DNA from 3 places in the Novacetimonas sp. GS1 genome. Region 2 is predicted to be linked to each of the others. Evidence: riboswitches for the same ligand, from Rfam matches in the RefSeq annotation. Region 2 holds a riboswitch; each other region holds the start of a gene.
What was found. Region 2 has a riboswitch for cobalamin ahead of FYB92_RS00905 (DUF1636 domain-containing protein). Riboswitches for the same ligand answer to the same signal wherever they lie in the genome.
Positions count from the first base shown of each region.

Region 1 (4,169 bases), 760 kb from region 2:
ACCCCGCCCGGTCCGCCAGAAGATCCGTGGGGGCCGTATATTACCGAGGCGGCGCAGCGTTTCGATGTGCCCGAACTGTGGATACGTGCGGTGATGCAGCGTGAATCCGGCGGGCAGCTTTTCCATAATGGGCAGTTCGTGACGTCGCAGCCCGGTGCAATGGGGCTGATGCAGCTCATGCCCCCCACCTATGACGAGATGCGCCGGCGTTACAACCTTGGGCCGGATGCCTATGAACCGCATGACAACATCATCGCCGGCACTTCGTACCTGCGCCAGATGTATGACATCTATGGCTCGCCGGGGTTCCTTGCGGCCTATAACAGCGGGCCGGGGCGTCTGGATGATTTCCTTGACCGCAGCCATACGCTGCCGCGTGAAACACGCGAATATGTGGCCTTTATCGGCCCGCGCATCGCCGGTGTGTCGCCGGTCAACCGTTCACAGGCCGACCTGATGATCGAGGCCAGGGCACAGGCCCGCGCGCAGGCCCGCGCGCAGGGTAGCACCCGGCATGGGCGTGGCGGGCGGCAGGTGATCGGCGCGGACCAGCCATTGCAGGTGGCCGAGGCCCCGTCGGCTGAAAGTGCGGCCGTCCGTGCGGCATGGAGCGCGCGCGCCAGAGCAGGGCAGTTGCCGATGTCGGCGGTGGGCGCGCATCCCACCATCGTCATGGATGCCGCCAACTGGGCGGTGCAGGTCGGGGCCTATGGATCGCGCGGACAGGCGTTGCAGGCATTGCAGCATGCCCGCGCCAACGCCGCGCTGCATGGCGCGCGTGAACAGGTTGATTCGGTCACGGCGGGGCGGGGACGTGTCTATCGCGCCCGCCTGCTGGGCCTGTCGCATGCCAGCGCGTTGCAGGCGTGCCAGAAACTGGGCAGTCATGCCTGTCAGGTCATGGGACCGATTTCCGGGTCATGAGGGCACGACGCATGACGCACGATGCATGACGGGATGAAGTGAATGAAATATTTCTACAGGCGTCCGCGATGGTCGTGGACGGGTATTATCGTGCCACTGGTGGGGGTTTTGTCCTTTGCCGGGATTGTCGCATGGTCCACCGCGCGCGCCGCCCTGCCCGCGGGCAGCAATGCGCCGATGTTCGTCGCCCCCGCCGCGCAGGCAGGCAAGGAGTTCAGCTTTCATCTGGCCGATGCGCTGCGTAACGGGCCGGTGGTGGTATATTTCTACCCCGCCGCCTTTACGCGTGGCTGCACCATAGAGGCACATGAATTCGCGGATGCGATGGACAGTTACCACGCACTTGGCGCCAGCGTGATCGGCGTGTCGATGGATGATCTCAAGACGCTGGACCGTTTTTCCGTCAGCGAATGCCATGGCCGTTTCCCCGTCGCATCCGACCCGTCGGGGTCGATTGCGCGGCTGTATGATTCACGCATGCCGGTGGTCCATTACGCCAGCCGCACGTCCTATGTCATCGCCCCCGATGGCAAGATCATCTTTACCTACAGCGCGCTTTCGCCTGACGAACATGTCCGTCGCACACTCGAGGCGATCAGGGCATGGCGCGCGGGACATGCCCCGGCCCCCTGAATACAGGAGATCGTTTGAAACGTCAGGACCAGCAACCGATTGAAACGGCAATGGTTTTTTTGAAGTTTTTTACGGCCCCGTGTAAAGGCGCTGCCTTTTTACAAACAGGCAGCGCCCGGACATTTCGATCATTCCCGAGCAGGCTGTTTGTAAAATCTGTCCCCATATACCACTGGGATCCTGAAAGTTCTTGGTAAAGATTTTCCGAGATGTCCTGAAAATCGTCGTATTTTCAAAATGTTAAAGTAACGTCTGGAATTTCCCCTTCCATTATCAAGGGGATGTTTTCAAACAGTTCCAGTAGATTCATGAATAGAAGAGTGTTTGAAAACAAAGCATTGATGAAAAAGAAAAGTTTTTGGGTGCCGCCTTTTGATCGAAATAAGGCGGCGTCTTCTGAAGCTTTTTGGAAAAAGCTTCACAAAAAACTTTTATAATTTCAGTATGTTATCAAGAATGACTTTTCAAACAGCTTCTAAGAATCCTGCGGCGTTTTTTCCGTAAACGCGGCATGGCGTGATGTGCGGGCGCGGAGGGTGCGCCTGTTCACGCGCCTGCCTGTCACCTGATCGGCGGGTCATCCCGGATGGCTGTTCGGGATGTGTTGCCCAGAATGCGTTGCCCAAGATGCATTGTTCCGAATGCGCTGTCCTGAATGCAGGCTTTGGGATGCCCTGTTGGGGATGTTCCGTTGGGGATGCGCTGTGCAGGGCGCGACGGGGCGGCTTTGCCCCGCATTGACTTGTGCGGTGCGCCCTGCGATGAAAACGGGCCTTTCATGCAAAGGAAGCCGGTGAAAATCCGGTGCGGTCGCGCCACTGTAATGCGGGCATGCATGGCATCATGTCGATGCGCGCACCCTGCCAAGCCAGATACTTTGCATGATATCCTTTCTTCCATCCATCGGGGACGCGATTTCCCCGCAGGAGTCATGAATATGCATATTCCCTTCCTTTTCCCTTTGCCGGTGCGGGCCTGATGGCCGGGCGTGTCCTGCTGCGCGGTATGCTTGCGGGGATTCTCGCGGCGTTCCTCGCCTTTGGCTTCGCGCGGATTGTCGGCGAACCCCAGGTCGATCGCGCCATCGCGTTCGAGGCCGCGCATGATGCGGCCGAAGGTGAACCGCCAGAAGAAGAACTGGTCAGCCGCAAGGTGCAGTCCTCCATCGGGTTGCTGACGGCGTCCGTCATGTATGGCGCGGCGTATGGGGGGGTATTCGCGCTGGCGTTTGCGGTGGCGTTTGGCCGTGTGGGACAGGTATCGCCACGGATGCTGGCGCTGTTGCTGGCGGTGGCGGGGTTCGTGGCGGTCGTGCTGGTGCCCGACCTGAAATATCCCGCCAACCCGCCCGCCGTGGGGAACCCCGAAACAATCGGGCAACGCACCGCGACCTATTTTGAAATGGTCGTCTTCTCGCTCTGTGCGATGATCCTGTCGGTGCTGGCGGGACGGGCGCTGCTGGCGCGTCTGGGGGCATGGTCCGCATGGCTGTGTGGCTGTGCGCTGTTTGTCGTGCTGGTGACGGTGCTGCAACTGGCGCTGCCCACGATCAACGAGGTCCCGGCAGATTTCCCCGCCGCCCTGCTGTGGCATTTCCGCGAGGCCGCCCTTGGCATGCAGGTCGTGTTGTGGGGGGCGCTGGGCCTTGTGTTCGGCCTGCTGGTGGACCGTATGCCCGAACTGCACGGCCACCATGGGGTCGTGCGCGGCTGAGGCGACCGGACAGGTTGCCGGGGATGTTGCTGGCGTCGCATTTTTGGAAAATGCGACGCCTTTTTTACGAGAGCGTTTGAAAACAACTCATTGATGAAAAAGAAAAGTTTTTGGGTGCCGCCTTTCGATCGAAGTAAGGCGGCGTCTTCTGAAGCTTTTTGGAAAAAGCTTCACCAAAAACTTTTATAATTTCAGTATGTTATCAAGACTGACTTTTTGAACAGCCTCTATATAGGGTATCAGGGCCATCCTGCCTGAGGGCTGCGGACGATCATCGTGGGGGAGGGGATCTGCCGCCCGTCATGATCTGTCCGTCATGATCTGTCCACCATGATCCACCTGCCATGATCCGTGCGTCTGGTCTTACGGGGCCTGCATCACGCTGGTCCACAGGGCCTGCAACCTGTGGCGCATGTCGGGTGACAGCTGCGGCAGCATGCGTGTCGCCGCGATCTGTGCCGGCTGGTCTTCCCAATGCAGGGCATTTTTGATCGCGGGGTCGAGCGGCGTGCGCATGTCCGCCGGCATCCCCCAGTAACATGAGGAGGTGGCAAGGTGCGCCTGTGCCTGCGGCGTGCGCAGGTATTTTGCAAACCGCAGCGCCATGTCCTTGCGTTGGGAGGATGAAAGCACCGCCACCGCCTGCTGCCATCGCAACGCGCCCTGCCGGGGAATGAGATAGGTCAGGGTCGGGTGCGCCGACAGCACCGGCGTCGCCGCCTGCTGCGCAGGGATAGAAGCCGCGGCCGCGGCAGGAACAGGCGCGGCGTCTGCCTGCGCGGGGGGATGCGCGCCGGGCGGCAGGGGCGGGGCATCGGCATCATCGCCATCGCTGTTGGCGCCCTGTACGGCAGCGGCGGCGGGCTGTCCCTTCTGCACCGCGCCGTCATGGCCGATGC
Region 1 is NZ_VSZP01000001.1:931,359-935,527, forward strand. Features, by position in the region: gene FYB92_RS04185 (lytic transglycosylase domain-containing protein) at 1-924, shown strand, start outside; gene FYB92_RS04190 (peroxiredoxin) at 967-1,557, shown strand; adenosylcobalamin (AdoCbl) riboswitch at 2,314-2,490, shown strand; gene FYB92_RS04195 (CbtA family protein) at 2,536-3,270, shown strand; gene FYB92_RS04200 (extracellular solute-binding protein) at 3,634-4,169, opposite strand, start outside.
Region 1: linked by a shared signal. The riboswitch ahead of FYB92_RS04195 (CbtA family protein) and the one ahead of FYB92_RS00905 (DUF1636 domain-containing protein) in region 2 are both predicted to bind cobalamin.

Region 2 (4,169 bases):
CCCCGCGACTGTTTTTCGATGGTCCTGTTTTCGACCGTCCTGTCAGGTCCGTTGCAGGTCCGCCTCGATCGCCGCGCGCGGCAGGCCCTTTTGACCGATGATGACAAGGTTGCCCGTGCGTGGCGCATCCTGTGACAGGGGGCGGTCGAACTGGTGGCGGAACCGGCTGCCCACGCCCTGCACCGCCAGGCGCATCGGTTTGCCGCGTACGGCGGCGAATCCCTTCATGCGCAGGATGTCATATTTTTCCGCCACGTGGGCCAGATGCGTGACAAAGGCGTCCGCGCTGTCCTGTTCGGGAATGGGGGCGACGAAGCTTTCGAAATCGTCATGTTCATGCTCGCCCCCTTCCGCATCATGGTGGGAGGGGCGGGCCGCAAGGTCATCTTCGGCCGCCGCATCCATGCCCAGCAGGACAACGGGGTCCACCTGCCCGTCCACGGCATGGATGACCTTGACCGCGCGGGGGATTTCGGCGCGGATCTCACGCTCCACCATGGTGATCTGATCTGGTGTCATCAGGTCGGTCTTGTTGATGATCACCATGTCCGCCGAAAGGAGCTGGTCTTCGTAAACTTCCGCAAGCGGGTTGTCGTGGTCCAGTGACGGGTCGGCCTGGCGCTGGCGTGCGATTTCATCCGGGTCGTCGGCGAAACGCCCGGCCGCGACGGCGGGGCCATCAACCACGGTGACAACGCCATCGACGGTCATGCGCGTGCGCACCGTGGGCCAGCCGAATGCCTTGAGCAGTGGCTTGGGCAGGGCAAGGCCGGACGTCTCGATCACGATATGCTCCGGCGGGTCAGCCCGGTCGAGCAGCGCCTCCATCGTCGGCAGGAAATCATCCGCCACGGTGCAGCACAGGCAGCCATTGGTCAGTTCGACAATATCGTCATCCCGGCATCCTTCCACCCCGCAGGCACGCAGCGTTTCGCCATCAATGCCCAGCGTGCCGAATTCGTTGACGACAATCGCGATGCGCCGTCCGCGCGCCTGTGCCAGCACATGGCGCAGCAGCGTCGTCTTGCCCGCGCCAAGAAAGCCGGTGATGACGGTGACAGGTACCTTCGCGCGGGCGGCGCGGGTGGCGGGACGGGAGGAGGGGGATGCGGTCATGAAGAGTGCTCCGTCAGGAGGGCGGCGGGAAAACGGCCCAGCACCATGTCCGACAGAGAGGCCGGACGGCGCGAAGGCATGACACTGCCACTGTGCGAGGTGGCATAGGCGGCAAGGTAGATCATCAGGTCGTCGGCCTTTTCAGGACCAAGATGGCCAAGCAGCCATCCCCATTTCCCCGGCATGGCGACGACGGCGGTGCAGCCACGATCGCACGCGGCAAGGCATTTGACCTCATGCACCACGACATTGGTGTCGTGCGTGCGCGTCAGCATCTGTTCATACAGGGCGCGCCCGGGTGGTGCGGCGCCAACCGGCAGCCCGCGCAGGCACGTGACGCAGACATGGAGATGGATGGCGCGAAGGTCGGGGCGGGTGGTGGTATGGGGGGCGTCGGAAGGGGGGGCACCTGTGGTCATTGCACGTGTCGTCCTGCGCTGTCGCCGCGTCATCCCGATGGGATGGCGGCCATGGCCGGGGTGCATCGACCGTGCGGCATCGGGGCCGATGCATGGCACGGACATCAGGATACCGCCGCATTTCCAGGCACCCCGCCGGACCTGCGACATTCAGTGGTCGTGCCATGTCCCGGAACTGGTGTGGGACATGGCGATGATGGCAGGTCTCCTGACTTGTGGCCGGGGCATGGACAGTGTCCCTGCCGCCGCATCCGGCGCCTTCCCGGCCAGACTGGCCAGTGACGTGCCGCACCCTTTTGTAAAGGGACGGCCTGCTGGATGTTTGAGACCACCTACAGTTGCGGGGGCAGTGACGGCATTGCGGGCGGCAACCTGCCGCGCCACGCACCGTGCTTCCCTGTTTCTTCCCTTACGGGAACCATCATGCGGGCTTTTACACGCGCCCGCGATGTGGTGTCAAAACGTGATGGCCGCCCCTGCCTCACGCACACGCCACCTGTTATGGAATGTCACGAGGGTGCGGGTGCATGGTCCGATATCAAGGGCCGCGAACGCTTCTGCCCCTGTGCCAAGCGTCGCCAGTACAAGGGCGCGTATGACCATGGTGTCCGCGATGATCATCATGTTTGCATGTCCGGTAGGGCAGCGTAACAGCCAGTCCGCCACGCGCACCAGCACCGAGCGCAGGCTTTCACCGTCTGGCGGTGCGAAATCCGGGTCCGCGATCCAGCGTGCGACGTCGGGCGCCGGCAGGTCATGCAGGGCGCGGCCATGCCACGCGCCGTGGTCGCGCGCGCGCAGGGCGGCGTGCGCAATGGGCGTGCGCCCCGCCCATTGCGCAACAGGGATGGCGGTATCATCGCCACAGGCAACGGGTGCCGTGGCGCACAGATGCGCCGCCTGTCCGGGGGGCAGGGGGGGCAGGTCATCACGTGTGGGGATGATGGCGCGACGCAGGCAGTCAGGCGCGGGCAGGGACAGGCAGGTCAGGTGCATGGGGGCGGTGTGTCAAAGTTCCGGGGGAAATGGGGGATGTTGGAAATGGCTGGCGCAGTGTCTTTCAGGTCGTTTCATGCGAAAGTCTGTTCGAAACCAACGGATTGATGAAAATATGCGTTGTCGCCTTGGGCGGTGTGACAAGACAGGGCGCATCACCAACTGGAATAATAAATGTTTTGGGACAATTCCTTTCCAAAAGCCTTGAAGGATGTGGCCCTCATGAAAAAACGCAGTCATCATACCATGTCATTATTTTTTATCGGCGACCTATTTTCCGGGAATCTCATAATTTTTAGAGATTGTTTAAAAACAACGCGTTGATAAAAAAAGAAAAGTTTTTGGGTGCCGCCTTTTTTCAAAAAGGCGGCGTCTTCTGAAGCTTTTTAGAAAAAGCTTCACCAAAAACCTTTATAACTTTAGTATGTTATTCAGCCTGACTTTTCAAACAGTCTCTTAAAAATGTAATTTTTCACATGTTTTTTGAGAATATTTATCAAAAATTTTTATGATCTTTGCATGATACGGTCTCTTTAATAGAGACTGCATTTAAAATGCCCCATCAAGAGAAAACGGGAACATTTCAGGCGTTGCCCTATTTTTTGAAAAGTCAGATTCCATAATATCCTGAAATTATAAAAGTTTTTGGTGAAGCTTTTTCCAAAAAGCTTCAGAAGACACCGCCTTTTCAAAAAACGGCAACACTAAAAAACTGTTCCTGTTTTTATAAATGATTTGTTTTCAAACAGGCTTTCGGCGTCGTCATTGCGATCTTGGTGCCAGGATCTCTTGAGGTCGGGGATTTCTGTCGAAGCGTTGTGTTGGGACATCTTGTCGGGGCAGGATCACAAAGGCGACGGACGCCCCTGTGTCGTGACCCTGTGTCCCCGGCCGTTCGTAAACGGAGCGTTCATAAAAAACGGCGTCACTGTTTTTCATCGTCGGCGTTTTCCTCGCGTGCGCATGCCCGATGCCCACCGGCAAGGGGGCGGAAGCGTTTGCCGAGGGGTCCGAAATCGGTTAGTCGGGGATCACGACTGATCAGGGAGTGCATTTTGCCATGAACCACACATCTTCTGTCCTGCCTGCGGGTGGCCTGTCTTCCGCGCCTGTCGCGATTCCGGTTCGTGACCTGCTGCCGTGGGCGGTCTTCGGCCTCGTGATTGCTTCGCTGCTGCTGTATTTCGTGGGCGCGGAACAGGGTGCGACCTCGCTGGTGTCGGGGCATTATGTCCATGAATTCGTCCATGATGGACGTCACCTGCTCGGCTTCCCCTGCCACTGACGTTTCCTGTCGGCTGCTGTCCGGGCGGGTTCTCCGGGCGGCAGGTTGGCCATTGCGGTTGCTTTTGTGGCGGAGTGTTCGCGCGCCCAGTGGCGTGATGGCCCCACCTGTTGCGTGCCAGCATTATGGTTCGGGCATTGCGGCCTAGGCATCGTGGGTGTTGACGACGATGCGCCCACGCACATTGCCCGCCAGAAGCCGCGGTGACGTCGCGATCGCCTGTTTCAAGGGGATGTCTGCGCATATCGAATCGACCAGCGCGGGATCAAGGTCACGCTCCAGCCTGGCCCATGCCGCCATGCGCTGGTCACGTGGGCACGTGACGCTGTCGATTCCCTGCAGGGTAACGCCGC
Region 2 is NZ_VSZP01000001.1:173,586-177,754, reverse strand. Features, by position in the region: gene cobW (cobalamin biosynthesis protein CobW) at 43-1,116, opposite strand; gene FYB92_RS00905 (DUF1636 domain-containing protein) at 1,113-1,685, opposite strand; cobalamin riboswitch at 1,716-1,973, opposite strand; gene FYB92_RS00900 (histidine phosphatase family protein) at 1,992-2,531, opposite strand; gene FYB92_RS00895 (CbtB domain-containing protein) at 3,592-3,816, shown strand; gene FYB92_RS00890 (MDR family oxidoreductase) at 3,961-4,169, opposite strand, start outside.

Region 3 (4,169 bases), 2.2 Mb from region 2:
CGCCGCAGGATACGCGCGATCAAGCACATATATACGCGTAACCGTCAGCCCCTTGATATAGCGGCATATCCAAAAAAAAACCGCCCCGAAGGGCGGTTATATTCAGTCATGGGGCATCATCGGGCATGTGCTGCCCCATAACAGGTTTGCGGAACCGCAATATCAGGCTGCAACCTCGGCAGGCGGCACCATAACTGCAACAGGAGCTGCGACGTGTCCCGGTTGTGCTGCGAGCAATTCCACTGCCGCCAGATAAATGGCGCTGAACCCGCAAAATAATCCTTCATATCCGGCAATAACCGTCAACATGGGCTGCTCAAGGATTTCGGCAAGGCCGAGCAGCAGAAACAATACTGTCAGGCTGGAAAACACCACCTGATGCATGCGCGAGGCACGCAGCGTGCCAATCGTCATAATGGCAGTAAACAGGCCCCACATCAGCAGGTAGCTGCCCATCAAGGCAGGTGATGAGGGTGCCACCAATCCCCAGTGCGGCAAGAACAGCAACACAACGAGGGACAGCCAGAAAGCGCCATAAGACATGAAGGCCGTCATGCCAAATGTATTTCTGTTTCCGTATTCCAGCAGGCCGGCGACAAACTGCGTCGCCCCGCCGAACACCAATCCCATTGCAAGAATAGCTCCCCCCATGGGAACGATGCCTGAATTATGCAGGTTAAGCAGGACAGTGGTCATGCCAAACCCCATCAACCCCAACGGGGCAGGATCTGCTTTTGCCGAATTATGGGTCATGCCGCAATTCCATTCCATGGCGGATAAATCATGACAAAACATGTCACGATCAGCCCGACCCGGCATATTAAAATCTATCTTAGAGAACGTCAGGAAATAACCCATTCATAAAACCCGACAAAGGGTCTGGCGGACGCGCGCCTTTCAAATGGCAGCCCCCCCTGAAGTCCTGGGGGAAAAGCTGCACCAGACCCTGGTTCCTGATTTCAGGCTGTTTGCGCACTTATCCCATTTTGGACAAGCAGTTGGCGCAAGGCCATGATAACCGGAAAAACTTCCTGATTCCGATCACCGCCCTGCTCCTGCCATGCCCGCTGTTCAAGTTCGACAATTTCGCGATCCTCAGCAAAGACACGTTCCGTAAAGGCAACCAGCAACGGCCATGCCAGATCCAGTATGAACGGAACCTTCAACCGGCGTATGGACAACAGTCCAAAGACACGGTTGGTTTGTTCCTCGCGATCCTGCGGCACATACGCAATCCACAGGTCCATGACCGGTTCCTCAACGCCCTGCGTCTCGATCCGCAATGCCTGATATGGATATTGCGTACGGATGGTCATGACATCGCGATAGGCAAAATTGCGCCCTTCTTTCCGACGCTGCCCATAAATCAGGGCTTCACTCAGGGGTTGCTTGCCGGCCATACGCGCAAAGGTATAGCGCGCCTCCACAAAATCATGACCACGTTCCATGCCCAGGAACCGGGGTTTCATACTTCCGACCAGACGGCTGTGCAGGACCTGATGGTTCATGTCCATCAGGTTTTCATGCATGAAACTGTAATGGCATTTCACAATTTTTCCAAAACGACGCGTCCGATAATGCGGATCGCGCACACGTGGAATATCCGGCAGAGGCACACTATCGGACTTTTCCATCGGTCCCATGAAAACAAAAATCAGCCCGTCCTTTTCCTGACAGGCCCATGTGCGCAGTCGGGGCAGATCATCTTCGATTTTCATATCCGGTGAAAAACACTGTCCACGTCGGCTATATTTCAGCCCATGATATGCACAGCGCACAAAATCCCCACATACATCTCCTTTGCTCAGAGGAACCTGACGATGGGGACAGACATCATCAAGCGCAAAGATCGCACCGGCCTCTGGCCTGACCACGACAATCGGCTGCCCTGCATAACGTACCCCGATCGCCCTGCCCCGACGCAGTTCACGCGACCAGGCAACGGGATACCAGAAATCAGGGTTACTCCGCACACGCCGGATATCATGGGGCAGACGCGGCATCCGCACCGGCGCGGTTATGTCCGATATAATCCGTGCCATACTCGCTTCAATGCCTCCCACAATATCGGCCACACGGGACCTGGGGTGGCGCAGTCAGAAAAGACGTTATTTTTCGTATGATTTTCATAAAACTGCAACGCGTGGATGCGTTACCTGCCATATCGCCATGGCACGTGGCTTCCTGCCTGATGGGCATAGGCTTCTCCCGCCTTCGGCACATCCCGTCCGACGGCTTGGCAAATGACGATGGCAGGTCTCCTGGCTCACGGATCATGGCCTGCCGGTTCCTGCCTTCCCATTCCCTTGATCGTGGAAACAGTGACCTACCCCATGGGGGTAAATGAACCGGCGACATACCGCCTACAGTTGCGGGAGCAGCCTCCGACTTGGCTCCCGGGCTTATGACCCGGCCGGAGCATGACGGCGTTCCCTGTTAGCCCGCTCGCACGGGACCATCGACTTGATAGAAGTTGATAGTGCCTGCATTTTTCCGCCAGATGCAAGATATCCTGAAGATTTTTTCGAAATGCATTCGCAGATCAGTCCCTGCCCCGCAAATGTCCTGAAAGGTTTTTGCAAACAATAATCCGGGGAAATAACGGATTCGTACAAAAACAGCCCGGATTACATCAAGATGCCTTATCGACGGAGTTCCCACGGAATGACAGCATCCCCGATCCGCCTGACCGTTACCCCGTACACTGCATGCATGATATCATCATCCAGCACCTGTGTTGCAGGGCCATGTCGAATGATGGAGCCATCATCCATCAGCACAAGTTCATCGCAAAACCGCGTCGCCAGCACCAGATCATGCAACACAACGACAATCCCCTTACCTTGTGCGGCCTGTTCACGGAAAAGCTGCATCATGGACAGGGCATGGGCAGGGTCAAGGGCGGCAATCGGTTCATCCGCCACAACAACAGACGTATCGGTCGCCAGCGCACGCGCGAGGTTCATACGCGCCCGCTCTCCACCCGAAAGATGACAGGCCGGACGGGCAGACAGGTCCAGCAGGCCTGTTGCCTCCAGCGCACGTTGCACCGCAGGATGCCCTATCGCATGCATGTTGGCCTGTCCATGTGGCAGGCGCCCAAGTGCCACCAGATTACGGACGGGCATCGGCGGCGGCATTCCACCATCTTGCGGGATAAAGGCCAGTTGCCTTGCCCTCATTGCGGGGGGGATCTGCCCCATGTCACGCCCAAGAAGCTGGATCTCCCCACAATCGGGGGTCTGTAACCCCGCAAGCATACGCATGAACGTGCTTTTCCCCGCCCCGTTCGGTCCGATCAGGCCCACAACCCGCCCCCGTTCCAGGGTCAGGGCAGCGGCGGAAACGACAGCCCGTTCCCCCCGTCTGAGCGAGACGCCGCACGCATGAAGCAAGCTCATGGGCTGCTCCTTTTAAGGATGATGACACGGGCGAAAAAAACCGGCGCACCAACCAATGCCGTCAATACGCCAAGCTGTAGTTCAGGCCCGCTTGCCACCAGGCGCACAACCATATCCGCCGCCAGAAGCAACAGTCCGCCCCCCAGAAAGGACGGCACAAGCAGGCGTGAAGGCTGGTGCCCCGTCAACGGGCGCAACAGATGCGGCACCACCAACCCCACAAAGCCAATCGCACCGGAAACCGCCACACACGCCCCAACGGCAAGAGCCGCGCCAAGCACGACGCGCGTCTGTATCCCCCATGGAGCATGAAGCCGGAACCCAAGGCTTTCCGCCACATCCGTACCCAGCGCCAGCGCATCGAGCGCACGTGCGCAGGACAGCATAAACAGCGTGCCACACACCACACCGGGCAGGCAGATCCAGACATGGGTAAAGGTCCGGTCAGTCAGTGACCCCATAAGCCAATGCATGATTTCAAAGGATGCATACGGACTGGGGACAAGGTTCAGCACCAGCGCCGTCAGCGCGGCGGTAAAACTGCTGAGTGCCGCCCCCGCCAGTAAAAGCACCAGTGTCCCGCCACGCCCCACCACCCCCATCAGCACGGCAGCCGCGCACAGGGCCCCCGTCAGGCCACCAAGCGGCAGGGCCGCAATGGAAAGCTGCATGAGGCCGGTATAAAACACGCATACCGCACCAAGTGCCGCCCCACCCGATACGCCCAGAATACCGGGGTCCGCCAGCGGGTTTCGCAGATATCCCTGC
Region 3 is NZ_VSZP01000001.1:2,384,506-2,388,674, forward strand. Features, by position in the region: gene FYB92_RS10575 (acetate uptake transporter) at 163-771, opposite strand; gene FYB92_RS10580 (aromatic ring-hydroxylating dioxygenase subunit alpha) at 960-2,042, opposite strand; cobalamin riboswitch at 2,234-2,475, opposite strand; gene FYB92_RS10585 (ABC transporter ATP-binding protein) at 2,643-3,401, opposite strand; gene FYB92_RS10590 (iron ABC transporter permease) at 3,398-4,169, opposite strand, start outside.
Region 3: linked by a shared signal. The riboswitch ahead of FYB92_RS10580 (aromatic ring-hydroxylating dioxygenase subunit alpha) and the one ahead of FYB92_RS00905 (DUF1636 domain-containing protein) in region 2 are both predicted to bind cobalamin.